DNA from 4 places in the Paenibacillus suaedae genome. Region 1 is predicted to be linked to each of the others. Evidence: predicted binding sites of a transcription regulator. Region 1 holds the regulator's gene; each other region holds the start of a gene.
The links. The regulator Rex, encoded in region 1, represses fermentation and respiration genes when NADH is low (regulators of the CRP and FNR family bind a similar motif). The targets are predictions, from matches to a motif close to TTGTGAAATATTTCACAA.

Region 1 (6,247 bases):
CTCTCATCATTCAAGTATTCCAATTGTACTTTTTTCCCGCTCGAATTCTGTTGCAGCTCGTCCGACACTCTTTCAATCAGGCTGCTAATATTGGTGCCATCCTTGCTCTTCAGCTTCACTTGCAGCGCATCAGGATACCATTGAACATCATACTGCGTAATTTCAGCATGCTGCTTCAATACTCGTTCCACAGGCTGCTTCACGAAATTACGTTCATACAGTGTCCAACCTCCAAATAGTACAACAGCTGTCGTGACCATAATGAGCAAAGTAGGCATGATTCGAATCTTTTTCGCCATGCTGAAACCTCCTGTTGCAAATATATATCAATACCCCTAGTAATCTATTTCTGATATATCAAGAGTATATCACATATGTCACTTCAACTATGGATGTAATGTGTACCATGATTGCCATCGAAATGGAGTTACTCCAATACAAAAAGCGCTGCTGCTTCGTATAGCGTACAATATGTACGTCATATGCAAAGCAGCAGCGCCGCAAAATCGCCTATTAATCGTTATTGGCTAACATTGAATACGTTATTTATTAGGCAGCGTATAGACATCCCCTATTGAGGAACCATTCGCAAATGAATAGAAATGATAGAAGTAATGAACAACCCCTTGTTCATCCTTGCGTTTGACCAATGCCTGCCATACATATTGATCATCCTTAAATGCTGGCGTAATGCGGATTACATCCGCATCTGGATATTGGGCTTCTATCTGGGCTTGAATCGTCTCTTTAGAGGTTGATTCCGCCATAGGAGTTACCTTATCAGGGAGTACCCACACGGTCTGCTCCTTACCATGTTCGTCAGTTCCCCGCACCATGTATACGACTTGATCCCATACACCCTTCTCCACTTCTGTCACATTTACGAGCTTCACTGCTTCATTCGCCCGCTTTATTATTTCCGCTTCCTTGACCCGTTCGTCCTTATTGATGTATTGCACATACTGATAAGTGGCGAAGAACAATCCGACTAGAAATAAGAGAACGAGTACCGGAATCAACCACTTCCAATGCGACCTCCGGCGTACGCGTCTTCTCTGCATGAATTCTCCTCCTGCCTATCTTGCCAGCAAGCCATCAAAGCATTGCTGCGCCTCGCGAAGGATTCGTTCTTCATCCATCGTCAAACATTCCCCATTCTTCACAACCTGCTTGCCGTCAACCCATACATGCTTGACATCTTTCGCAGACGCTGAATATACCATGTGGGATACCAAGTCGGTATGTGGCAGGAAATGAGGCTGATCAATATCTACCGCAACGAAGTCAGCCTTCATGCCTACTTCAAGCGCTCCAATATCGTCAAGACGAATGGTCTGCGCGCCATAGATCGTACCCATGCGCAGCGCCTCTGCAGCAGGAACTGCAGTTGGATCGCCGGACACCCCTTTATGAATCAAGGCCGTAAGGCGAATTTCTTCGAACATATCCAGATTGTTGTTGCTTGCTGCACCGTCCGTACCCAAGGATACAACAACACCCGCACGCAGCATCTCAGGAACACGAGCGACACCGCTCGCAAGCTTAAGGTTGCTTCCTGGATTGTGGGATACCGCAACTTGATACTTCGCAAGCGTCTCAATCTCTTCGTCCGTCAAATGAACAGCATGCGCAACGAAGGAAGGACGGGAGAAGAATCCGAGCTTCTCCAAATGCGCAACCGGACGCATTCCATAATCCTTCACATTCTGTTCAACTTCTGCCTTTGTCTCTGACATATGCGTGTGCAATGGCAAATCCAGATCATGAGCAGCCTGTACGAAGCTCTCAATAAAGGCTGGAGGACAAGTATACGGAGCATGCGGCGCCATAATCGTACGAATGCGGCCATCTGCCTTCCCATTCCAATCCTTCGCGAATTGAATCGCCTCGTTCAGCTTCTCGCGCTGTACATCCTCTGGGCATAAGCCAATCGCACCGCGCATAAGCGATGCACGGATACCGGATTGCTCACATACCTTCGCTACTTCGTCCATGTAGTCATACATATCTACGAAGGTTGTTGTACCGCCCTTCAGCATTTCGATCACAGACAGAGCTGTTCCCCAATAGACATCATTGGCCGTGAACTTGCCTTCCATTGGCCACATTTTCTCCTGCAGCCATGTCTGAAGCGCCAAGTCATCACCATACCCTCGTAGCAATGACATTGCAGCATGCCCATGTGTATTAACAAGGCCTGGAATGAAGAATAGACCTTTGCCATCGATGATTTCAGCATCAGCTGCTGCATATTGCTCTGGCAGCTCCGATCCAATATGAACGATGCGATCATTCTCAACAACCATGAACCCATGGAATGAGGACTGCTTCGCAGTTGGAGACAAATCGGCGAACATGCCGTTTTTAATAATGATTCGGTGTGTCATTCGGCGGGTACTTCCTTTCCATTATCAGATAAATAATAAGCCAAACTGAACAAATCCGTTGTAAAATCGGCAGTATGCACACGGATATTCGAAGGAACCCTCAAAATGACAGGCGCAAAGTTCAAGATCGCTTCTACTCCCGCCTCTACAAATTGATCAGCTACATACTGAGCTTCTGTAGCAGGAACCGTGATAATCCCGATACGGATTTGCTTCTCGCGTACCGTCGTAATTAGGTCAGACATCGGCTGAACTTTCAGGTTATTTATCTCGGTATTGATTTTGGATTCCTGTGCATCGAACACTGCAACGATCTTCATATTATCTTTCAAGTATACGGTGTAGTTACAGAGTGCGTGACCTAATTTACCTGCACCGACCAATCCAACATGGATAACTTGATCCAGTTTCAAAATATGTCTGATTTGTTGAATCAAATACGATACATCATACCCAATGCCCTTGCGGCCGAAGTCGCCGAAATACGCTAGATCCTTCCGAATTTGCGCAGGATTCAAGTTCAGCTTCTGTCCCAAATCTTGAGAAGAAACTGTGAGCACTTCTCGCTGCTTCAATTCCAATAGATGACGTAAATACACGGGTAATCGCCGAACGACAGCTTCTGATATCTTTAGTGCTTTCATTCTGAACAAGCCCCTCTCATCGCTCTCCAATGCCTCTTTGATTATGGTCTAGCCACGTATCAATACGTGGTACAAGTTGTTCTGTTGCCATATGCTCCATTTTTGGGCCAGGCAGCGAGTAAAGAAAATGTTTGCCGTAGCTTGTCTCTATTACACGAGTGTCATAAATGATGACAATTCCCTTATCCTGCGTCGTACGCACAAGGCGGCCGAATCCTTGCTTGAAGCGAATTACAGCCTGTGGGACGGAATATTTGCGGAATGGATTCTGATTCATCCGCTTCAGCCGATCGCACTTCGCTTCCACGAGTGGATGATTCGGTGGCTGGAATGGCAGCCGTACAATCGCAAGACATGTCAACGCATCTCCTGGAATATCAACGCCTTCCCAGAAGCTGCTCGTTCCTAGCAGGACTGAATTCGGCTGATCTCGGAATCGGCGTGTCAGCTTGCTTCGGTTGCCGCTGTCAATCCCTTGTCCCAGCACTTGAATGCCATGCAGGCTAAGCGCCTCCTTCAGCGGTTCATACACATCCCGCAGCATGCGGTATGACGTGAATAAGACAAGCATACGTCCTTCTGTTACCTTGGCTACATCAGCCAAGGACTGCATCAGCGTCGAGTTAAACTTGGCATCTGATGCTCCCTTCACACTAGGGAAGTCACGCGGGATGACAACAAGTGCTTGCTCCCGGTAGTTGAACGGCGACGGAAGTATGACCGTATTTAGACGACCATCCCGTTCCGTATCCTTCAAGCCAAGCTGTTCAGCTACGAATTGGAATGATTTATCAACGGACAATGTAGCCGAAGTTAAGATTACGCTCTTCTTCGGCTCGAAGAAGTATCGCTTCAGCGCTTCGCTTACATCGACAGGGACCGCATACATTTGCATTGATTTATGCTTGTATTGGAGATTGCCTTCCATCCAGTACACGGTATCCGCATCCTTGCCTTGCATAAATTCACGGAATTCATCGCGAAGCTGCCCTATGTCCTTGAATAAACCTGTCACATCAGCCGTGACGCCCTGCACTTCATCATCATCATAATCTTTCCATTCATTGACGAGCTTCTCCCCCGAACGAACAATATCACTTAAACGCGTGTGAATATCGCCTTCGAGCTCCGATACGGAGCTCCATCCATCAGGACGATTGCCAGATGGCAGCCGGAGAACAGCTTGCCCGCCTTCCGCCTGCCCCGCTTCATTCATGGAAGGAAGCATTTGATAGAGCAGCTCATGCAGCCGATCCCATTGATCCTTAACATCGACAAGCTGTGTTAACAGCTTCTCGATCCCTTCAGCCCATACGAGCGCTTTTTCATTGCCTGACAAGCGAAGACGCTGCTGCAGCAATACAAGCGCACCATTCTTGCTGTCTTTGAACAATTGGGTCAGCGGATGAATGAGTGAAAAATATTGCAAGTGAATGCCTAAATGTTTGCCTGCCGTTTCTTCGAAGTGATGTGCTTCGTCTACGACAAGCTGCTCGTATGCGGGGAGCAAACGATGCTCCGCAATTACGTCCGTAAACAATAGGGAATGATTCGTTATAATAATGTCCGATAAATTCGCATCATTCTTCGCCCGGTGGTAGAAGCACCGACGGAACCAAGGACATGCGCGATTCAGACAGGAATCACTATCACTGGCAACGGTATCCCAGAAGTCTGCACCCTTATGAACGAAATGCAGTTCTTCGTCATCTCCATGCTCCGTCTGACTGAGCCACACCAGCATTTGGGCAGCTGTCAAACTATCATCGCGTGCATGTACATACTCTCTATTACTTATTTTATGTTCAAATTTTCTCAAACACAAATAGTGACTGCGGCCTTTTAATACGGATGCCTTAAATGGAACCGGCACAATCTTCTCCAAGAGCGGCAAATCACGCTGTCTCAGCTGTTCTTGCAGATTGATTGTGTGAGTGCTAACAATCACTTTGCTCTCTTGAGAAACACTCTGATATATGGATGGCAGCAAGTACCCAAGCGACTTGCCGGTACCAGTACCTGCTTCGATTAGCAGGTGATGTTCTTGTTCGAAGCACTCCATCACTTCATTGAACATCTGCTCCTGCGATTCGCGCGGCTCATAATTATCCAAACGGCTTGCCAGATTCATCTTAACCTGATCTAGGAACTGAGCGAAGGTTACTCCCTTAAGTGGGTTCTCTGCTGAAGAATCACGCGGCGCCTCCGTCTCTGTCCAATCCGCTTGCTTCAACGTCAATTGGCGGAACGGATAATACCCTTCTTCTTCTGTCCAATCAGACACCTCACGCTCCTGAAGCTTCTCTGCAAGCAGCCATTTCAAATCCCGCTCCTCTTGATCGCCAAACACATCAACGACGCGCTGTAGCGTCAATAATGGAAGCTGGTCAATCGCTTCTAAGCAGCGAATAAATATATCTGCTGTCGCCCTCGCATCACTGTCTGCTTGGTGCGGGCGATCATGAACAATCCCCATCTCATGTGACACAGATCCAAGCTGGAAGGAAGGCAGCGATGGAAAGAGGATGCGAAGCAGTTCAATTGTATCTAATATACGACCTGTGAACGGCAAATATCCTGTCTGTTCCAGCGCCCTGCATAGGAATTGATAATCGAAGGCAACATTATGGCCGACCAGTACGACATCCCCTAGCAAAGGGACAAGCCCCGTCATGGCATCATCAATATCCGGAGCATCCTTCACATCTTCCCCGGTAATGCCAGTGAGCTGCGATATAAATTCCGGTATGGGAACAGTTGGCCGCACAAGCGTATGATATTCGCGTTCTATCTTCAAATCATGGCCAAGAATAACCAAACCAATTTGAATTATTTCATCGTTCGGCTGACTGCCGGTCGTCTCAAAATCCAAAACAGCAAATCTCATCTCAATAGCTTTCCTCTCACAATTTCTGTTCTTAGCATAACAGATGTTCAGGCGTTTGGAAATGACTAGAGGGAAACATCTGTGCGTATTTTTTCCACACAGTCGTTCCCCTCCGATGTCATGAATCATTGATATTACTTGCATGTTATTGGATATGCATCATGTGCTCGCCGCCGAGTTCAAAATGACCGCTTTTGGACTGGCATACCTTCAAATTCATAATCGGTTCCGGCAGAGCTGGATCCCATTCATGCGCCTTCAGGAAGCATGCTTCTGCCTGTGCAAACTGATGCTGCTTCGCATGAATGCAGCCAAGCGCATTGCAGGCA
Region 2 (6,247 bases), on a different contig from region 1:
CACTTGCCCAATCGTATCACTGTGCTTGCGGCTCTGCCCCAGAAAACGAAGCGTCTCCAGGCCTCGAAGCGCATCGACAAAGTGATTCGATAAAATGCGGTACGACTCCCATTGTCGATCCATCTGCTTGCGCGCAGCAAGCCCAACTAGTATCAGAAATATAATCAAAATCGGCAGCGTCACAATCAAAATAATACCGGACGCCGTATCTAGCGTGAGTACATAGAGTAGGATGAGAATTGGCGTAATGCCCGTACTCATCATCCGAGGAAGAATCAGTTCCACGTACGTGCGGAACTGGGAGACCCCTTCAAGTACAAGAGTAACGAGATTGCCCGTACCTTCTGACTTGGCAAAGCGAGGTCCATACTGGAACAACTTATCCATCAACTGACGCCGCAAGTTTACCCCTGTCTTCTCGGCGAAGTTGTAGGCTACCTTCTGCATGAGCAAGGTCGTCACTTGACGGACGGTAAACGCAAGCAGGAACAGACCCATATTTGCGGTTTGTTCCTGCAACGGCGCGCCGGCAAACAAGGCGGAGATAACCTCCGCCAGCTTGATTGCCAGACCTATGATGGATAGTGTTTGCACGAGAGTAAGGACGGCAATGATGAACATTGTCGGCCTTGCTCCCTCATACTTGAGCAAATTTTTATCCATTAGTATTCTAAATGCTCCTTCTCATGAAGCCGTTTATGGAAGACGAAATAACTCCAAATTTGATATCCTAGCACGAACGGCAGCAAGGTTAAGGCTACGATCGTCATCACTTTCAATGAGTATTGCCCGGAAGCTGCGTTATGAATCGTTAAGTCGAATGCCTTATCAATCGAGCTAATCATAACACGCGGGAATAATCCGATAAAGACAGACGCGATCGATAGAATGATAACTCCGCCCGTCATGCCGAATGCCCAGCCATCGCGCTTCTTCGCCATGAAGTAGCCAGCAAGCACATAAACAATAACCCCAACTACAGCAACAGCTGTCAAGATCCCACCGCGAACCTCAAATACATCCGTCTTGAAGTATGTCATAGCACCGAAAGCAACAAACAATACCGCCAAAGGCACTAGCAGCATCTTCGCCTGCTTACGTGCACGCTCCTGCAAGGAGCCAATTGTGCGCAGCGTTGTGAACATCAAGCCATGCACGAGGCACAGTACCGTAACGGTTACCCCGCCAAGCAATGTATACACATTCACCATATCGAACAGTCCAGCCTTCATTTCCATCTGGCCGTCAATTGGCAAGCCTTGAATCAGTCCTGCGAATACAACCCCGCACAGGAATGGAGGAAGCAGACTTCCTAAGAAAATCGCCCAATCCCAAGACTTCTTCCAGCGTTCTGTCTCTTTCTTGCCGCGGAATTCGAATGCGACACCGCGTCCAATTAATGCAAGCAGCAAAACGACAAATGGCGTGTAATATCCACTAAACAGCGTAGCATACCAGTTCGGGAACGCAGCGAACATCGCCCCGCCAGCCGTAAGCAGCCATACTTCATTGGCATCCCAGAACGGACCGATCGAGTTGATTAATACGCGTTTCTCCCCATCTGTACGGGCCAAGAACTTCGTCGACATGCCGACACCGAAGTCGAAGCCTTCCAAGAAGAAGAATCCGACAAACAACACTCCAACTAGTAGAAACCACAATTCATTAAGAGATAACATGTTGTCCCTCCTGATCAAACGGGTCATTCGAATGTTCTGCCTTCATTACTTCATTCGGACCCTTTTTGATGACACGAACGAACAAATACACAAGCACGATAGCAAGTACGGTGTAAATTGTCGAGAATGCGATAAGGGAGAATAGCACTTGACCGCCCGACACGCTCGGCGAAATACTGTCTTCTGTCCGCATGAGACCAAATACCGTCCACGGCTGACGACCAATTTCCGTCATAATCCAGCCTGCTGTATTCGCAATGAACGGCAATGAGATTGCATAGAGCATGAAACGCATAAACCACTTATTCGGATTGCCCAGCTTCTTGCGTGCTGCCAAGAACCAGCCATACATGCCAAGCAGAATCATCAATGTTCCGGCAAGAACCATGATGCGGAAGCTCCAGAATGTTGTCTTCACCGGCGGAATGTAATCGCCAGGGCCATACAACTGTTCATACTCCGCTTGCAGTTCCTTCATCCCGCGAACTTCACCGGAGAACTTACTATAAGATAGGAAGCTAAGCAAGTATGGAACTTTGAATTCCATGCTGTTCTCTTGCTTGTCTGTATTAATGGCTGCAAATACCGTCCACGGTGCAGGGTCGCCACTTGTTTCCCACAAGCCTTCACTTGCCGCCATCTTCATTGGTTGGGTATGCATCAAATATTGTGCCTGCTGGTGACCGAAAACCGCAACCAGAATGGAAGAGACCGTAGCTACGATAACACCAATCTTGAACGATTTTTGGAAGAAAGAAACGTCCTGCTTCTTCAGCAGTTTATAAGCACTCACCCCAGTGATGAGGAACGCTCCTGTTGCAAATGCACCGAAAATCGTATGCGGGAATTCAACAAGCAGCTGACCATTTGTCAGCAGCGCGAAGAAATCGTTCATTTCCGCACGGCCATTGTTAATCTCGAATCCGACCGGACGCTGCATGAAGGAGTTCGCCGCCAAGATCCACAAGGCGGACAACGTTGTACCAATGGCTACAAGCCAAATGCACAAGCAGTGCACCTTCTTCGATAAGCGATCCCATCCAAATATCCATAATCCGATAAACGTTGATTCCATAAAGAATGCCAGCAATGCTTCAATCGCAAGCGGCGCACCAAATACGTCTCCGACGAAGCGAGAATAGTTCGACCAGTTCATCCCGAACTGGAATTCCTGAATAATACCAGTGACAACACCGACACCGAAGTTAATGAGGAACAGCTTCCCCCAGAACTTCGTCATCTTCTTGTACTCTTCATTTCCCTTGACGACATACATCGTCTCCATCATTGCGATGAGCAATGCTAGACCAATCGATACCGGTACGAAGAAGAAGTGAAAAATCGTCGTCGATGCAAACTGAATGCGCGATAATAAGATCGTATCCCACATATCGTTGTCCTTCCACCTTTCTATTTATACTCTCATTCCTATGCTGAATAGGCTGTAATACCTGCGTCGAACACGGTATCAATGACGTTGATTACATGTTCCAGTTGTATTCTGTCAGATACAGAAACGCTGCAATGTGATATTAATCACAATTTTAAAGCAATTACTTGATCAAAATAAGAACATTGTGTCGAATTTCACAAATATGTCGAAAAAAAGTGAAAAAAAGAAGAAAAAAGACATTGTGCCTTCTTTCCCCTTTACAAGCAGCCCGCAATGTGCTGCACCTTTTTACCAAAAGTTATTCTGAAATTTGTCACGAATTTGGGCATGTCACATCGCTGTCACAACAAGGTATTTTGCTGCATCTATTTTTATTTATACAGGTCGATCGTATCAATCTTGCGAATCGTCAAGTAACCAATCACTATACCAAGCGCAGCAAAAGCAAATGGCACTGCGATAATGGACCACAAGGTAAATCCGCCAGTCGACGAGCCTAGAAAGCCTGCAATTAGAATGGAGCTCGTAATGGTCGCAGCCGCTGAATATTTGCGCATGCCGAACCATAATGGAATCAGACTTAAGCAGCTTGCTGCTAAGGAGTTGATAACACTAGTTGACACTTGATGCGTAACCATACTTATTGTCGCCGTGCCAGGTACAGTGTGCGCATAAGAATTGTATAAGAGGAATCCACTGATAAGTACAATATTTGCTAGAATAATGGCAATAAAGGTGTACAAGACCACAATGATTAGCTTAGCTGTTATGAGCTTCTTCCGTGGAATCGGGTACATGAACATGACCGTTATAGACTTGCTCTTGAACTCATCAATAACCATTCGGCTTAGCAATACCGAGGCCGTAATAATGAAGGATACCTTCACAAACGTATCGATGATACCGAATACCTCGGATATATCATGGAACGCGATACCTTGTGTATCCCCATAGATTCCAAGCAAAATAAAGAGGAAAATCCCGATCGTGACATACATGGCCGTACGTATATAGGTAGCAAACCGGAATTTCTTCAGTTCCAGTCGAATGAGCTTATTCACGAGCATCCCCTCCATTCAACAGCTTCATAAAGTAATCCTCCAAGGAATGATGCTTCTTATGGACAGACTCTACCATGACATCGTTCATAACAAATGCCTTCGTAATATCTTGCTGAGACACCCCCGATTGATAGATGCGGATGATCCGGTTGTCTGTAATACGGAAATTCGAAATATGCATGACTTCTTCAAGCACATAGGCCGCCTTGCTCGCATTATCAGTGATGACCTCAATGAATTCGGACTGCTGCGCCCGAACCCGCTCCATGGGCACTTCCTCCAACAGCACCCCATGGTTAATGACACCGATCGTGTCTGCAACCAGCTCCATTTCCCCTAAGATGTGGCTGGAGATCAAGAGCGTAATGCCGAACTCGCGTGACAGCTTCTTGAACAGGTCACGTATCTCCTTAATCCCAATTGGGTCCAGACCATTAATCGGCTCATCCAGGAGCAGCAGCTCTGGCTTGATCGATATGGCCCGCGCGATGCCTAGACGCTGCTTCATCCCGAGGGAGAAGTCCTTCACCTGCTTGCGTTCAATGCCGTTCAGTCCTACCAGTTCCAGTGCTTCCTCAATCGCCTTCTTATTATGGTAGCCCATGTATTCGCAATGAAGCTCCAGATTCTCCTGCGCAGTAAGACGATCATAGAAGATTGGCTGCTCAATAATTGTCCCCATGCGAGATAGCAAGGAATAGGATGAGGGTGTCATCTTCTCGCCGAACATCTCAATCTCACCACTCGTTGGCTGCACGAGATTCGTCATCATTTTCATAATCGTTGTCTTCCCCGCCCCATTGGGGCCAAGGAATCCGTATATCTCGCCCTTCTTAATATTCATGCTCACATTCGATACGACATCTTTGCCTTGATAATTCTTCGTCAATCGATGCGTCCGTACAAGGAAGGTCATTTCATTTACCCCTCTCATCTCTTCTGATGTCTTCATTGTATCGATTAGCTATTTCTTATTTCTTACCTAATCCTTACGAATTCCTTACGTTCTTTCCGTCTTGACATACAAATAAGGTCCGCAGAGTGCCATACTGGTTACAGCACAGCAAAATCTCTTCGAACCTCGTGACCCTTCCTTCGACGTCATCAGACCTGAACCGTCTATTCATTCACAGCCAGCACTGACCGGTTTCTCGTAGAATACCTCAAGACATTCGCAGGAGCTTAATTGTAAAAATCGTTTTCTTAAAAGGCTTACTATGGAGTTCTATTGATCCGCCCATTGATTCAGCGAGCCGCTTCGTGATCGTTAACCCCAATCCGCTGCCTTCGTAATTTTTGTTGCGGGAATCCTCCAGTGTATACATGCGCTCAAAAACACGGTCTTGGTGCTGTTCCGGAATCCCCTTGCCACGATCCCATACATCAACGAACAGATGCGTATCATCACTGCGCAGAGCTATGCCCAGCACACGGCCATCAGCCCCATACTCTATCGCATTGGAGATGAGATTGTTCAGTATGCGATCCAGTGCGTCTTCATTCCCTCTCGCATAGAGAGAAGCTTCCGGAATCTGAATATCAACCTCGAACCCCCTCTTTGTAAGCCGCTCATAAAATTGGAGAATATTTTTGCGGCATAGCTCGCTCATATCGACTCGAGTCAGCTCGACATGCTTGTCCCCAGATTCTAGCTTCGCTAAATCAAAAAAGGTATGTATAAGCTCTATCACTTCTACCGTCTTGCCATGCACCCGTGTGAGCAGGCGATTCCGTTCTTCGTCACTGATGCGCTCACTGCTCAGATTCAGCGTCTCCAAGTAACCAAGTACAACGGTAAGCGGGGTCTTCAGATCATGAGAGATGTTCGATATCATCTTCCTCATCGCGATCTCCGTCTTCGCATAATTCGCCAGTGCCTTCTCATGATCGACCAGTAATTCATTTATTTGCTCAATGACCCCAATAATCTGCTTATCATCCGTGAACAGCAGGAGCTTCTCCGCAGATTGTGTTCGATGAATTTGTTCCAGCTTTTTTTGAATTTCTGTTAATTGCTGATTGCGTCTTGAATGATTCACATGCTGCGTGTAGACTACGATCAACAGGATTACCATACATATAGATAAAAGGCCCGTTATCATCATTGCTCAACC
Region 3 (6,247 bases), 190 kb from region 1:
TTTGCGAATGTCTGTGAAAATTTTGATAACATCTTCCGGCATTTCGAAGCCGTATGCTTTACAAGCATCGATCATCATCTTAATACCGCCAAATGGTTGAATGGAGCGGCGGAACGGAGCATCCGTTTGTACACCTACTACTTTTTCTTTTTCTTTATCTAAATATCCCGGTTTGTGCGATACGATCGTTGAAGGCGTGTTAACATCAACATCCCATACACCACCGCGTTCACGTTCTTCTTTGGAGAGCTGGCTCACGATATCCCATAGATCCTTCGTGTTTTGCGTTGGACCTGCCAAGAATGCTTCATCGCCCAAGTAAGGCTTGATGTGTCCGTCCAAGAAGTTCGGGACATCCACGTGAGTTTGCCATTTGCCTGCTTTGAATCCACGCCAAGGATTCATTTCATTTGTTTCTGTCATGTTCTTTTCCATCACCGACATCGTAATCCCTCCATACATGTTTGTTTTTCTGTATGTGTTGTAATCGAATTGAAAGCACACACCCAGCAAGATGTTCTCGTTCCCATTTCACATTGCTTGTGATGATTTTCACGAAAAAGGCTGCAAGGCGGTTATCTTATCTTTCGCATTCGTTCGATAGCTGCCTTTTCGTAATGCCGAGTGAGGCTATGCAGCAAGTTTTTTAGAGGCGAATTCTGAACCTTTTTCGTTCCTCCCTTGCTACGCCTTCATTGTACCTCTTTTCACACTTTCAATTATGTGATATTTATCACAATATAAGCTAGACAAATGATTTTTTTCACATCATATAATTCAAAATGTTGTAATCTCCACTGCTGCCCTGCTTTTTGCAAGTGCTTAGCACTCGTTTACCGCTTTATAAGCAATGAGTTCAGTTGTTGATAAACAGCAAAGACAGCGGGGAAGATCTCCCCCACTGCCCTGCTATCGTATCATTCTTGCTTATTCAAATCGTCCATAAAATGCGTTCCGATATACATCAGCCAACTCTGTTACGAGTGGAAGCTTCGGATTCGCTGTTGTACATTGGTCTTCAAAGGCGCGGTCTGCCAAGTAATCAACATTGGATTCGAAGTCCTTGGCATCGAAGCCAATTGCTTGGAACGATTCTGGAATACCCAGTTCGCGGTTCAATTCCCGAATTGCGTTGATAAGGCTGTTCACGCCCTCTTCCGTTGTACGGCATGGAAGACCGAGGATGCGTGCAATTTCCGCGTAGCGCTCATCTGCTACGAAGTGGTCGTATTTCGGGAACGAAGCGTACTTCGTTGGTTTCTTCGCATTGTAGCGAATGACATGAGGCATGAGAATCGCATTCGTGCGACCATGTGCAGTATGGTATTGCGCCCCCCATTTATGCGCCAAGCTGTGGTTGATGCCTAGGAACGCATTCGCGAATGCCATACCAGCAAGTGTCGATGCGTTGTGCATTTTCTCGCGAGCTTTCGGACATGCTTCATGATGAGATTTCACCAAGTTCTCGAACACGAGCTGAATGGCCTTTATTGCCAGACCATCAGTATAGTCGCTTGCCATTACCGATACATACGCTTCAATCGCGTGCGTCAAAACGTCCATTCCTGTATCAGCAACTGCCGTCTTCGGCAAGCTGTACACGAACTCTGGGTCAATAATCGCTACGTCCGGCGTCAGCTCATAATCAGCTAGCGGATATTTTGTATTGCCTTTTTCCTTATCCGTAATAACCGCGAACGAGGTTACTTCCGAACCAGTACCCGAAGTCGTTGGAATTGCGACGAACTTCGCCTTCTGGCCAAGACGTGGATACTTGAATGTACGCTTGCGGATGTCTAAGAACTTCTGCTTCAGGTTATCGAATTCAGCATCTGGATGTTCGTAGAATAGCCACATGCCCTTCGCTGCATCCATCGGCGAGCCGCCGCCCAAGGCGATAATGCAGTCTGGCTCGAAGCTGAGCATCATTTCTGTACCACGTTCCACTGTCTTCGTCGAAGGATCTGGCTCGACATCCGAGAACACTTCAATGACGACTGGGTTGCGACGTTGACGCAAATAGTATTCCAGCTTCTCCACGTAGCCCAGCTTCACCATCATTGGGTCGGTCACAATCATGACACGGCTAATATCCGGCATCTTCGCCAAGTACTGTGTTGCACCCTTCTCGAAGTAAATCTTATTTGGCACCTTGAACCATTGCATATTCACTGTACGCTTCGCCACCCGTTTAATATTCAGCAAATTGACCGCTGTTACGTTCGAAGAAGTTGAGTTGCGGCCATACGATCCGCAGCCAAGTGTCAACGAAGGAATATTGGTGTTGTACAAGTCTCCAATCGCGCCATGAGTAGAAGGAGAGTTGACCAGAATGCGGCCTGTTTGCAGACGGTCGGCGAACTTACGAATTACCTCGTCATCATTCGAGTGGATGACCGAAGAGTGACCCATGCCGCCAAAGGCCACGATTTCAGCCGCGCGGTCAACGCCTTCTTCTGCGGTCTTCACCTTGTAGCAAGCAAGCACGGGGCTCAGCTTCTCTGCAGACAGTGGGAACTTCGGCCCCACACCATCCAGCTCAGCTACAAGTATTTTCGTTGTATCTGGTACTTGAAGTCCGGCCATCTCAGCAATTTTCTTTGCAGATTGGCCCACGATGTTCGGATTCACCGCACAGGTGTCTGTCTTCATTGCCATCGCTTGGAGCTTGCCGGTCTCTTCCTTGTTCAAGAAGTAGCAGCCCTGAGCGGTCATCATTTTCTTCGTTTGCGCGTAAATCGGCTCTTCAATGATGACAGCTTGCTCGGATGCGCAGATCATGCCATTATCGAACGTCTTGGACAGAATCAAATCCGTTACCGCTTGATTCAGATCTGCCGTCTTCTCGATGAAGCATGGCACGTTGCCTGGGCCAACGCCTAGGGCAGGCTTGCCGCAGCTATAAGCGGAGCGAACCATACCAGCACCGCCTGTCGCCAGGATTAGCGCCACATCAGGGTGGTTCATCAAGCCGTTAGTCGCATCCATCGACGGATACTCAATCCATTGGATACAATGCTCAGGAGCACCATATTTCACCGCTGCCTCATGCAGGATTCGAGCTGCTTCCGCACTGCATTTCTGAGCGGATGGATGGAAGCCGAAAATAATCGGGTTGCGTGTCTTTATTGCGATGAGCGCCTTGAACATGGTTGTTGAAGTTGGGTTCGTTACCGGCGTAATCCCCATGACAATTCCAACCGGTTCCGCAATCTTCATATAAGCACCCTGCGGATTGTCCTCGATGACACCTACCGTTTTGTCATACTTGATATAGTTGTGGATATATTCAGTTGCGAAAATGTTTTTCGTAATTTTATCTTCATACACACCGCGGCCCGTTTCTTCAACAGCCATCTTGGCAAGCATCATATGCTTATCCAAGCCAGCGAGTGCCATTTGCTGTACGACCTTGTCGATCTGCTCTTGGTTCATGTCCATAAATGCTTCCTGCGCCTTATTAGCGCGGTCAATCAGTTGCTGAATGTGCTTCGTAACATCGACTTGCTCCGTTTTTTTCTCTACAGTTGGTTTCGTTTCTTGTTTTGTCGCCATTCTCTCCGCCTCCATTCATGGATACCTTGCAATGAACCTAAGAAAGGGTTTCTCTATACGGTGTGTCTGCTGTTCTGTTACGATCCTTTTCTGAGGTTCGTGTTGGACACAATTGTTTGTGAATCATTTCACACTTTCATTGTACCCATCTTTTTCGTATTGGTATGTGATTATTTTCACAACATTGATTGATTTTGCTTATTTTTTTATTTCTCCCCGATTTTATTTGATTGGCGTGATATTAATCACTCGATTTAACCAAACTGTAAATAATTTTAATCGTAAATAAATTGACAACTGCGTGCGGAACATCCATGATAGTAATACGTATTCATATAGTGAAACTTGTCACATGGAATTCTTTGGGTCAAAATTACTAAAATTTGAAATATGTAAATTGGAGGGGAACAGAGTGACTAACATCACCGACAAATTTGGAGAGCCCTGCAATACCTCTTGTTTCTCAGAACAGAATGTAGAACGATTAATCAATATCGGTAAAGAACGTACCTATCCTGACAGCTCTCATCTCTTCTGGGAAGGAGATCTATCTGATAAGCTGTTCCTCCTGAAGAGCGGACGTGTAAAAATCACAAAGTCTACGGATGAAGGCAAAGAGCTAATCCTGTACATGTATCAAGCTGGGGATTTGGTCGGCCAAGTTGATCCATTCCATAGTACAAAGCACACTTTCACAGCGGAAGTCCTTGAAGAAGCTGAGGTATTGCTTATTGAGCAGAAGGATATTGAGATTCTCATATGCCAGCACTGCGACTTCTCAATTGATTTCATGAAGTGGATGGGTATCCATCACCGACTGACTCAGACCAAGTTCCGCGATCTAATGATGTATGGTAAACCTGGCGCGCTATGCTCCACTCTCATCAGATTGTCCAATACTTACGGTGAAGAATTAGAAGACGGCGGTCTCCTGATCAACAAAAAAATTACACATACCGATCTATCGAATATGATCGGCGCTACTCGTGAGAGCGTCAATCGTATGTTAAGCGATCTTCGCAAACGCGATGTTATTGAATATGAGAATGGTATGATTGTCATTCGCGAATTAGAACACCTGCGGGAAGTATGTCATTGTGAAATGTGCCCGAATGAAATTTGCCGCATCTAATACAAAACGCCCTCATGCAAGTTCATGGCATGAGGGCCTTACTTCTGTTTACCTCTACAGATAGGGTACTGCTAACGGTTTCCCGGTATGAATAAGGAACATGTCCATTCCATTCTACTCCCTACCCACTGTACTTACCTCACTGATCTTCTAATACACTTAATTCGCTGTGAGACGGAAAACATGTGCAATTGGTGCCTTGCCCCCTACTTCATGTGCGGGCAGCTTTACATGCAATCCTGCTTCGTCAGAATGGAACGGAAGCTTCTCCTCTGTCCCTACCAAATGAATTGCCGTTACCTTGTCTGTATACGGAAGAATGATGTTATCGTTAACATTAGTATCTTCAGAAGGATATAAATACGTGCAATATACCGTATCGTCCTTACGTGTAAAGGCGCAGCGCTGTGTAAAGTAAGGAGCGCAGATGCGCGTTCCATAGACAGCTTCCCCATAGGTGCCCATCCACGCGCCAAGTTCCTTGATGCGAGCAATCGCACCCTCAGGAATCCGACCATCCGGCTGTGGCCCAACATTTAGAGCCAGATTTCCTCCCTTGGCGACTACCTCCATCAGAATATGAACAAGCTGCCGGGTTGTCTTGTACTTGTCCTCAAAACGGAAGGAGAAGGATGTTCCCATTGTAATGCAGCTTTCCCATGGTACATTCATCGCATCACTTGGAATCGTCTGTTCCGGCGTAATAATGTTCTCATATGGCCCTCCAACCGTACGGTCGGCAGATAGCAGCCATGGCTGCTTCTCTCTAGCCTTCTCCACGACTTCTCCGAGACGAATATCCTGAGATACGCGGCTCTCCTTGCATACCCAACCAGCATCCAACCACAATACATCGATACGTCCGTAGTCTGTTAACAGCTCCATGATCTGTTCATGAGTAAACTGAACGAACTGCTCCCACAATTCAGGATACTCCTGCGGATTATAGGACGGGCCCCGCCACGTTGGGTTGCTTCGCTCCATCCCTGGTGCCCAATAGGTAGGTGTATGCCAGTCCGCCTTAGAGAAATAGGCTGCAATCGCCAATCCTCTGTCACGGAATGCATCAAAAAGATGCCTACATACATCTGCGTACTTATGGGTATGGAATGGCGTCTGTGCACCCGTTATCCGATAGTCTGTTGTTTTTGTGTCCCACATGCAAAAACCATCATGATGCTTCGTCGTAAAAATCAAATACTTGAAGCCGCCTTCAACAGCAAGATCCGCCCATAATTCAGGCTGAAAGCGCAGCGGATTAAATGTCTTATTTAGATCGAAGTATTGCTGCTTCAGCTCTTCGGCATCATAATCCCAATCCACACTATCTCGCGACCACTCTTCATCGACATCACTAAGCGCCCACGACTCTACAATACCGAGCTGGGAATAGGTTCCCCAATGCATCATTAAGCCCAGCTTCTGATCCTTGAACCATTCCAGCTGTTCAAGCAACTCAGGGCGATCTGGCTTCACCCATTCGTCCTCCGCACTGAAGTTATGTACCCCTTGCTGAACGATCTGCTCATCCTCACGTTGTTCTGCCTGTTGCTGAATGGT
Region 4 (6,247 bases), 880 kb from region 1:
TGTCACCTGTGGCGTCATCCGCGGGGCTTCGTGATGGGACTGCGTGACAGCAGATTGCCGCATGCGGCAGAGGCGCAGCAATGGCTGGAGTCGCTTGGCTACTCGACGGCTGTCCGCAGCACGGGCGGGGCGGCCGTACCACTCGATTTGGGCGTTGTGAACATTTCCCTGATCTTGCCGAAGGAAGGGAGGGGCGACAAATGCTTCCGCTCGGACTATGAGCGCATGTATCAGTTGATCAAGCTTGCTCTGCAGAACACGGGCTACACGATCGACAAGGGTGAAATCGATGGCGCATACTGCCCTGGCGATTTTGATCTCAGCATTGGCGGCATCAAGTTTTGCGGCATTGCACAGCGGCGTCAAGCTCATGCCTTTGTCGTGCAGGCATTCGTCATCTGCGAGGGTTCGGGCAAGGAGAGCGCCGAGCTCGTCCGCTCCTTCTATGAGCGTGCTGCGTTGGGTGAGGTGCAACCGGATCATCCTGTTGTGACCGAAGATAAGACAGGCAGTCTGGAAGAACTGGCTTCGCTCGGCAGCACTGTTGGCGGCGGGGCGGCACACGTATTTATTGAATCTGTCAAGCAAGTGATCCGAGAACGCCAGTCCGAGCGTTGTCTCGAACAAGCGTCCTCAGGATTGTGGCTCCCAGAGCCAGAGCAAGTGCACGAGGTTATCCATACATTGCGTGAACGTTATGGAATCAAAGCGTGAGAGTCTAAGCACTGCTTCTGCCCGTGTATCTGAGTACACATCTGTGGTGTCGAATGTAGTGATCCCAGCTTCCAGCGCAGCATGTACACAAGCTTTGGGCTGCATGAACGTCCACTTGGGCGCCGTGAGTTATCCAATTCCCAAAAGCAATCTCGCTCATAGATAATCCGCTTGTACCAAGCTTTCGCGAGTTCACTCTAACCCTTCCTTTTTCAGGTAACGGTTCGAGCATAGCAAGCTTATATTAATTGGTGAAATACTCATTATTTTGCGTATTGATTCGAGAATCCTATTAATACTCCAGATGTTCCTTATCATCGATCCGGTTGCGGAAGACGTAGTAGCTCCAAATTTGATATCCGAGCACGAACGGCAGAATCGTCAGCGAGATATACGTCATCACCTTCAGCGAGTAAGCGCCGGAAGCCGCATTCATAATCGTCAGATTGAACTCAGGGCTGATCGAGCTGACCATCACTCGTGGGAACAAGCCGATGAACATGCTCACGGCCGACAGAATGATAACGGACCCTGTCATGGCGAACGCCAGTCCATCTCGCTCACGCTTAATGAATGACATGGCCAAGAGCAATGCGCCCCCAGCTAACAGCGGCAGGATAAGCCAACCTCTGCCATGAACCGTATAAATATCAGTGCTGACATATGTCAGCATGGCGAACAGCAGCAGGACGACGACAACTGCCGGGCTGACATCGCGAGCTGCCTTCCGTGCCCGCTCCCGCAGGCCGCCGGTGGTTCGCAGCGTAATGAAGACGAGTCCGTGCAGAATGCATATCATGACAACGGCCACACCGCCAGCAAGGGAGTAGCCGTTCAGCAGGTCAAACACACTCCCGACCATTTCTTTGTTCCCGTCAATCGGCACACCGCGAATGATATTGGCGAATACGACACCGAATAGGAAAGGAGGCAGCAGACTACCAATGAAAATCGCGGCATCCCACGCTTTCCTCCAAGCGCCATAATCCATCTTGCCCCTGAACTCGAACGCGACACCGCGCGCGATAAGCGCCAGCAGCAGCACGACGAACGGGATATAGAAACCGCTGAACATCGTCGCATACCATTCCGGAAAGGCAGCGAACATAGCCCCCCCGGCCGTAATTAACCATACCTCGTTCGCATCCCAATAAGGACCGATTGTGTTGATAATGATGCGGCGCTCATGATCCGTCTTCCCGAGGAACCTGGCGACCATGCCTACGCCGAAGTCAAATCCTTCGAGGAAGAAGAAGCCGACGAACAGCACGGCGACGAGTATGAACCATAACTCATTTAGCGATAGCATGCGTTACCTCCTTATCAAATGGATCGTAATTCTTCATATCTTCTTCCTCCGGTTCTTCCATCTGCTCATCTTTACGTATCACCTTGACGAAGAGAACAGCGTCAATAATGGCGAGTACCGCATAAATGGTCGTGAACGCAATGAGCGAGAAGAGAAGTTCTTCCGCCGTAACTGTCGGCGATATGGCGTCCTCTGTACGCATAACTCCGAACACAACCCACGGCTGACGACCCATCTCGGCCATAAGCCATCCCGCCGAATTGGCGAGGAACGGAAAGGCGATCATGCCAACCATCAGCTTCAAGAACCATGGGCGCTGCTCCAGCTTCTTCTTGCGGGATAATATCAGGCCGTAAATGCCGACAAGGCACATGAGCCCACCTGCGGCAACCATCATGCGGAAGCTCCAGAACGTCATTTTAACCGATGGAATATAATTTCCTGGTCCGTACTTCTGTTCATAACGCGCTTGAATCTGATTCATCCCTTCTACACTGCCGCTAAGCTTGTTGTACGATAGCAGACTGAGCATATATGGAACTTGGATTTTGAACGAGTTTTCTTTCTTTTCCGTATCGATTGTAGCAAATAACGTGAACGGTGCCGGATCCTCACTCGTATCCCAGAGCGCCTCGGCCGCTGCCATCTTCATCGGCTGAGAAGTGAGCAGATGCTGCGCCTGTGCATGCCCAATGTAGGCAACGATGACGGACGAAATCAAGGCAACGGTAATCGAGACGCGGAACGAACGGCGGAACATGTCCGGATTGTGTCCACGGAGCAGCTTCCATGCGCTGACGCCTGCCATGAAGAAGGCGCCGGTTGCGAATGCCGCGAACAGCGTATGCGGAAATTGCAGCCACAATTGCGGATTCGTAATAAGTGCGAAGAAGTCGCTCATCTCTGCCCGTCCGTTGTTGAATTCATATCCGACAGGCGCATGCATGAACGAGTTGGCGGTCAAGATCCAGAACGCTGACAATACGGTGCCGACCGAGACGATCCAGATGCAAGCGAGATGAACGCGCTTCGATAAGCGCTCCCAGCCGAATACCCATAAGCCGATGAAGGTGGATTCCATAAAGAACGCGAGCAGCCCTTCAATGGCAAGCGATGGCCCGAACACATCACCGACGAAGCGGGAATAATTGGACCAGTTCATCCCGAACTGGAACTCCTGCAATATGCCGGTGACGACGCCAACTGCGAAGTTAATCAGAAATAATTTGCTCCAGAACAAGGCTGCTTGCTTGTAAATCTCCTTGCCCTTGACGACATAGAGCGTCTCCAAAATGGCGATTAAAAACGCCAGTCCAATCGTCATGGGGACGAAAATGTAGTGGAATAATGTTGTTGATGCGAATTGGATTCGCGCGAGAATGACTTGATCCATAGAGGCCTCCTTGTGATGAAAATGTGATCGTCGTGCAACAAGAAAAAGGTCTGTGAGATTCGAATAATGTGAATGTCTTCACGTTATGTGGTGCTGTTAGTGTGACACTCGTTAAGATTCAGTCGTTAAGAAAAGCGTTAGGTTATGAGCTTGACGAGGCTGTACGTACATCGCAGCACACATCATTGCACACATTTGTACATACTCTTGTCATATGGCACTGGCAGCCAGTCGAGTGAAGTTCTCACGTTCAGCATTATCTTAGAGCAGACTGGAGGGGATGTCGCCATCCATTTCAACAGGGCGGGGTCATCCATGTTCAAGAGACTGACACAGAGTTGACAACGTTTCGATGAAAAGGGTCAGTACGGGATCACGAAGAGCAATGATATACTTATTTATATGTGATAAAAATCACAGACTAAGAAAGCAAGAGGTGTATTTCCATGTGGCAACCAGATCGTTCCAGCAATCAACCACTATATCAGCAGATTGCCGCATATATCGAGCGCAGCATTTATAACGGTGAATTTCCTCCGGGAAGCGTCCTTCCATCGGAACGCAAATTTGCCGAGCAAATACATGTAAATCGAAGCACTATCGTTCAAGCCTATGAAGAGCTGCGTGCTGCAGGAATTATCGAGAGTATGGTCGGTAGTGGTACTCGGGTAAGCAAGTCGAAGTGGGGGGCAGACTCTCAACAAACGCCAGATTGGCATCAATATTTAGATAGCTGCAAGCTAGTGCAGCCTGATCCGGTATACGCCGAACTGATTCGTTCCGCACTGGATTCGGGCAGCAACTGTATAGACTTTTCCAGCGGAGAACTGTCACCCGATTTGTCGCCAAATGAAGAGATGCGGATGCTTTTGAGCGAGCATCTGCTGCATGAAGACATGAGCTATGACGATCCTCAGGGCTATGTGCCGCTGCGTGAGGTTCTGTCCACCACTTTACATCAATATCGCGGTTTTCGAACGACAGAATCATCGATTCTCGTTACATCAGGGTCTCATCAATCGCTCTATTTAATAACTCGTCGATTGCTTCAGCCGGGGGATGCGATCGCGATCGAGGATCCTTCCTACTATTATTCTCTGCCTATGTTTCACTCGGCGGGCTTGCGCTTGTTTCGGCTGCCTGTAGACGAGAAGGGGATATGTCCGGAAGGGATATTGTCCTTGTATCGGGAGCACAACATACGGATGATATTCGTGAATCCGAATTATCATAATCCAACGGGCCGTGTGCTTGACCCTTCTAGACGGGAACAATTGCTTGAGATTTGCGGCAACCTAGGCATTCCCATTGTAGAGGATGATCCGTTCAGCCTGACGTCCTTCACAGGCAATCCGCCGCCGACACTGAAATCGATTGATACAAACAATACCGTCATTTATATTGGCTCATTATCCAAAGTTGTAGCGTCAGGCCTGCGGATCGGATGGATGGTTGCCCCACAGTCTGTTATCACGCGGCTTGCTGCTGAACGACAGCAAATCGACTTCGGAATGAGTGTGCTGCCGCAGCGAATCGCCGCACGTTTGCTATCGGAAACTTATTTTGACAGCCATTTGGTACGGCTGCGGCAGGAACTCCTCAAGAAACGGAACTTGCTTATCGATGCGCTGCAGCGCGAACTTCCGGGGGAGGTGGCGTACTCCCTTCCACAGGGAGGGCTGCACTTATGGTGCAAAGTGAGAACCCCCGTTCATGATGCAAAATTGCTAGAGGAAAGCATAAAGCGAGGGGTTCTCTATAATCCTGGTACGGTCTACGGTTCAGAACCTGGGTATGTCCGGTTTACGTATGCAAGGCCGCATGAGGATGAAATTGGGTTAGGAATAGCGCGATTTGCTCAAGCGATTCATGCATCACAGCAGCGAGCAAAATGATTCATACCGGAGTAGAAATTCAAAAAAAGAAATGCAATTGGAAAGTTACTCCTTTCTAGTTGCATTTTTTTGTAATATGATAGAGAGGAAAGAAAAAGAAAGCGTTTGCGAAATTGGGCGCAGATGAGATTGGAGGGAGGAAGAAGGAGGGACTATGCTATCCGATAACTAGATGAGATGGAGGGAAATAATGAAGAGATCTATGTATTTGAAAGCGGTTTCGATGCTGCTCAGTTTGATGGTTGTTATGACCTCGACGCTTACAGTAATGCAGCCTAAGGCGTACGCTCAACCAAACGGGCAGGAGAATGTAAAGGTGGAGCATCAAGATGAAGGCCCAGTCCTATCTAAACGAGATAAGGGTGATGGGACTCCGCCGAGCGTTACAGATGTCGTGTATGACAAGGATGGCAATATCCTTCCGAATCCGATTGGAGACTCCAATGAGGAAGCTGCTCGCCTCCTCGCGGATGCTACATTTAGCGGAACGAATCTAGCGCTGCATAAGCCAGCCTTTTCCTCTGGTAATGAAGTGGATTATTTGGGGCCTGAGCTGGCTGTAGACGGAAAAGGGAACACAAGATGGTCTTCGGCGAAGGAAGATGATCAATGGTTCTATGTAGATCTCGGAGAGAAAAAAGCTTTCGATCGTGTCGTAATCCGCTGGCAAACACCGGCCGAAACATACAAGATCCTCGTATCGGATGACGCTCAGAACTGGACGAATGTGAAGGACAACGATGGTCTCATCCAATGTAAGGGTGGTGTGGAGACGGTTGATTTCCCTTCCCTCGAAGCTCGTTATGTGAAGTTTCAAGGTGTGAAGCGTGCTCCTGTCGATGGAGTACTGTATGGCTATTCCTTTTTTGAATTTGAGGTGTATCAATTGAATGACTTGCAATCTGTCATTGACAAGGTGACGGCAGCGCTCACGGT

Region 2: a site for Rex is predicted at 3,255-3,272, ahead of RQP50_RS20060 (cytochrome ubiquinol oxidase subunit I). Genes of this name have one in related genera too.
Region 3: a site for Rex is predicted at 3,672-3,689, ahead of adhE (bifunctional acetaldehyde-CoA/alcohol dehydrogenase). Genes of this name have one in related genera too.
Region 4: a site for Rex is predicted at 3,483-3,500, ahead of RQP50_RS03705 (cytochrome ubiquinol oxidase subunit I). Genes of this name have one in related genera too.

What each region holds. Positions count from the first base shown of each region.
Region 1 covers NZ_JAVYAA010000001.1:1,718,174-1,724,420, reverse strand. The annotation lists gene RQP50_RS07740 (quinolinate synthase) at 1-299, opposite strand, end outside; gene RQP50_RS07735 (hypothetical protein) at 543-1,061, opposite strand; gene RQP50_RS07730 (amidohydrolase) at 1,077-2,387, opposite strand; gene RQP50_RS07725 (redox-sensing transcriptional repressor Rex) at 2,384-3,031, opposite strand; gene dinG (ATP-dependent DNA helicase DinG) at 3,048-5,918, opposite strand; gene RQP50_RS07715 (tetratricopeptide repeat protein) at 6,064-6,247, opposite strand, start outside.
Region 2 covers NZ_JAVYAA010000005.1:129,111-135,357, forward strand. The annotation lists gene cydD (thiol reductant ABC exporter subunit CydD) at 1-663, opposite strand, end outside; gene cydB (cytochrome d ubiquinol oxidase subunit II) at 663-1,679, opposite strand; gene RQP50_RS20060 (cytochrome ubiquinol oxidase subunit I) at 1,666-3,069, opposite strand; gene RQP50_RS20065 (ABC transporter permease) at 3,444-4,133, opposite strand; gene RQP50_RS20070 (ABC transporter ATP-binding protein) at 4,126-5,049, opposite strand; gene RQP50_RS20075 (sensor histidine kinase) at 5,297-6,232, opposite strand; gene RQP50_RS20080 (response regulator transcription factor) at 6,242-6,247, opposite strand, start outside.
Region 3 covers NZ_JAVYAA010000001.1:1,532,325-1,538,571, reverse strand. The annotation lists gene pflB (formate C-acetyltransferase) at 1-444, opposite strand, end outside; gene adhE (bifunctional acetaldehyde-CoA/alcohol dehydrogenase) at 928-3,555, opposite strand; gene RQP50_RS06770 (Crp/Fnr family transcriptional regulator) at 3,968-4,687, shown strand; gene RQP50_RS06765 (alpha-L-fucosidase) at 4,847-6,247, opposite strand, start outside.
Region 4 covers NZ_JAVYAA010000001.1:836,748-842,994, forward strand. The annotation lists gene RQP50_RS03690 (lipoate--protein ligase family protein) at 1-714, shown strand, start outside; partial or broken gene RQP50_RS03695 (aldo/keto reductase) at 721-910, opposite strand; gene cydB (cytochrome d ubiquinol oxidase subunit II) at 1,007-2,023, opposite strand; gene RQP50_RS03705 (cytochrome ubiquinol oxidase subunit I) at 2,007-3,416, opposite strand; gene pdxR (MocR-like pyridoxine biosynthesis transcription factor PdxR) at 3,863-5,311, shown strand; gene RQP50_RS03715 (discoidin domain-containing protein) at 5,502-6,247, shown strand, end outside.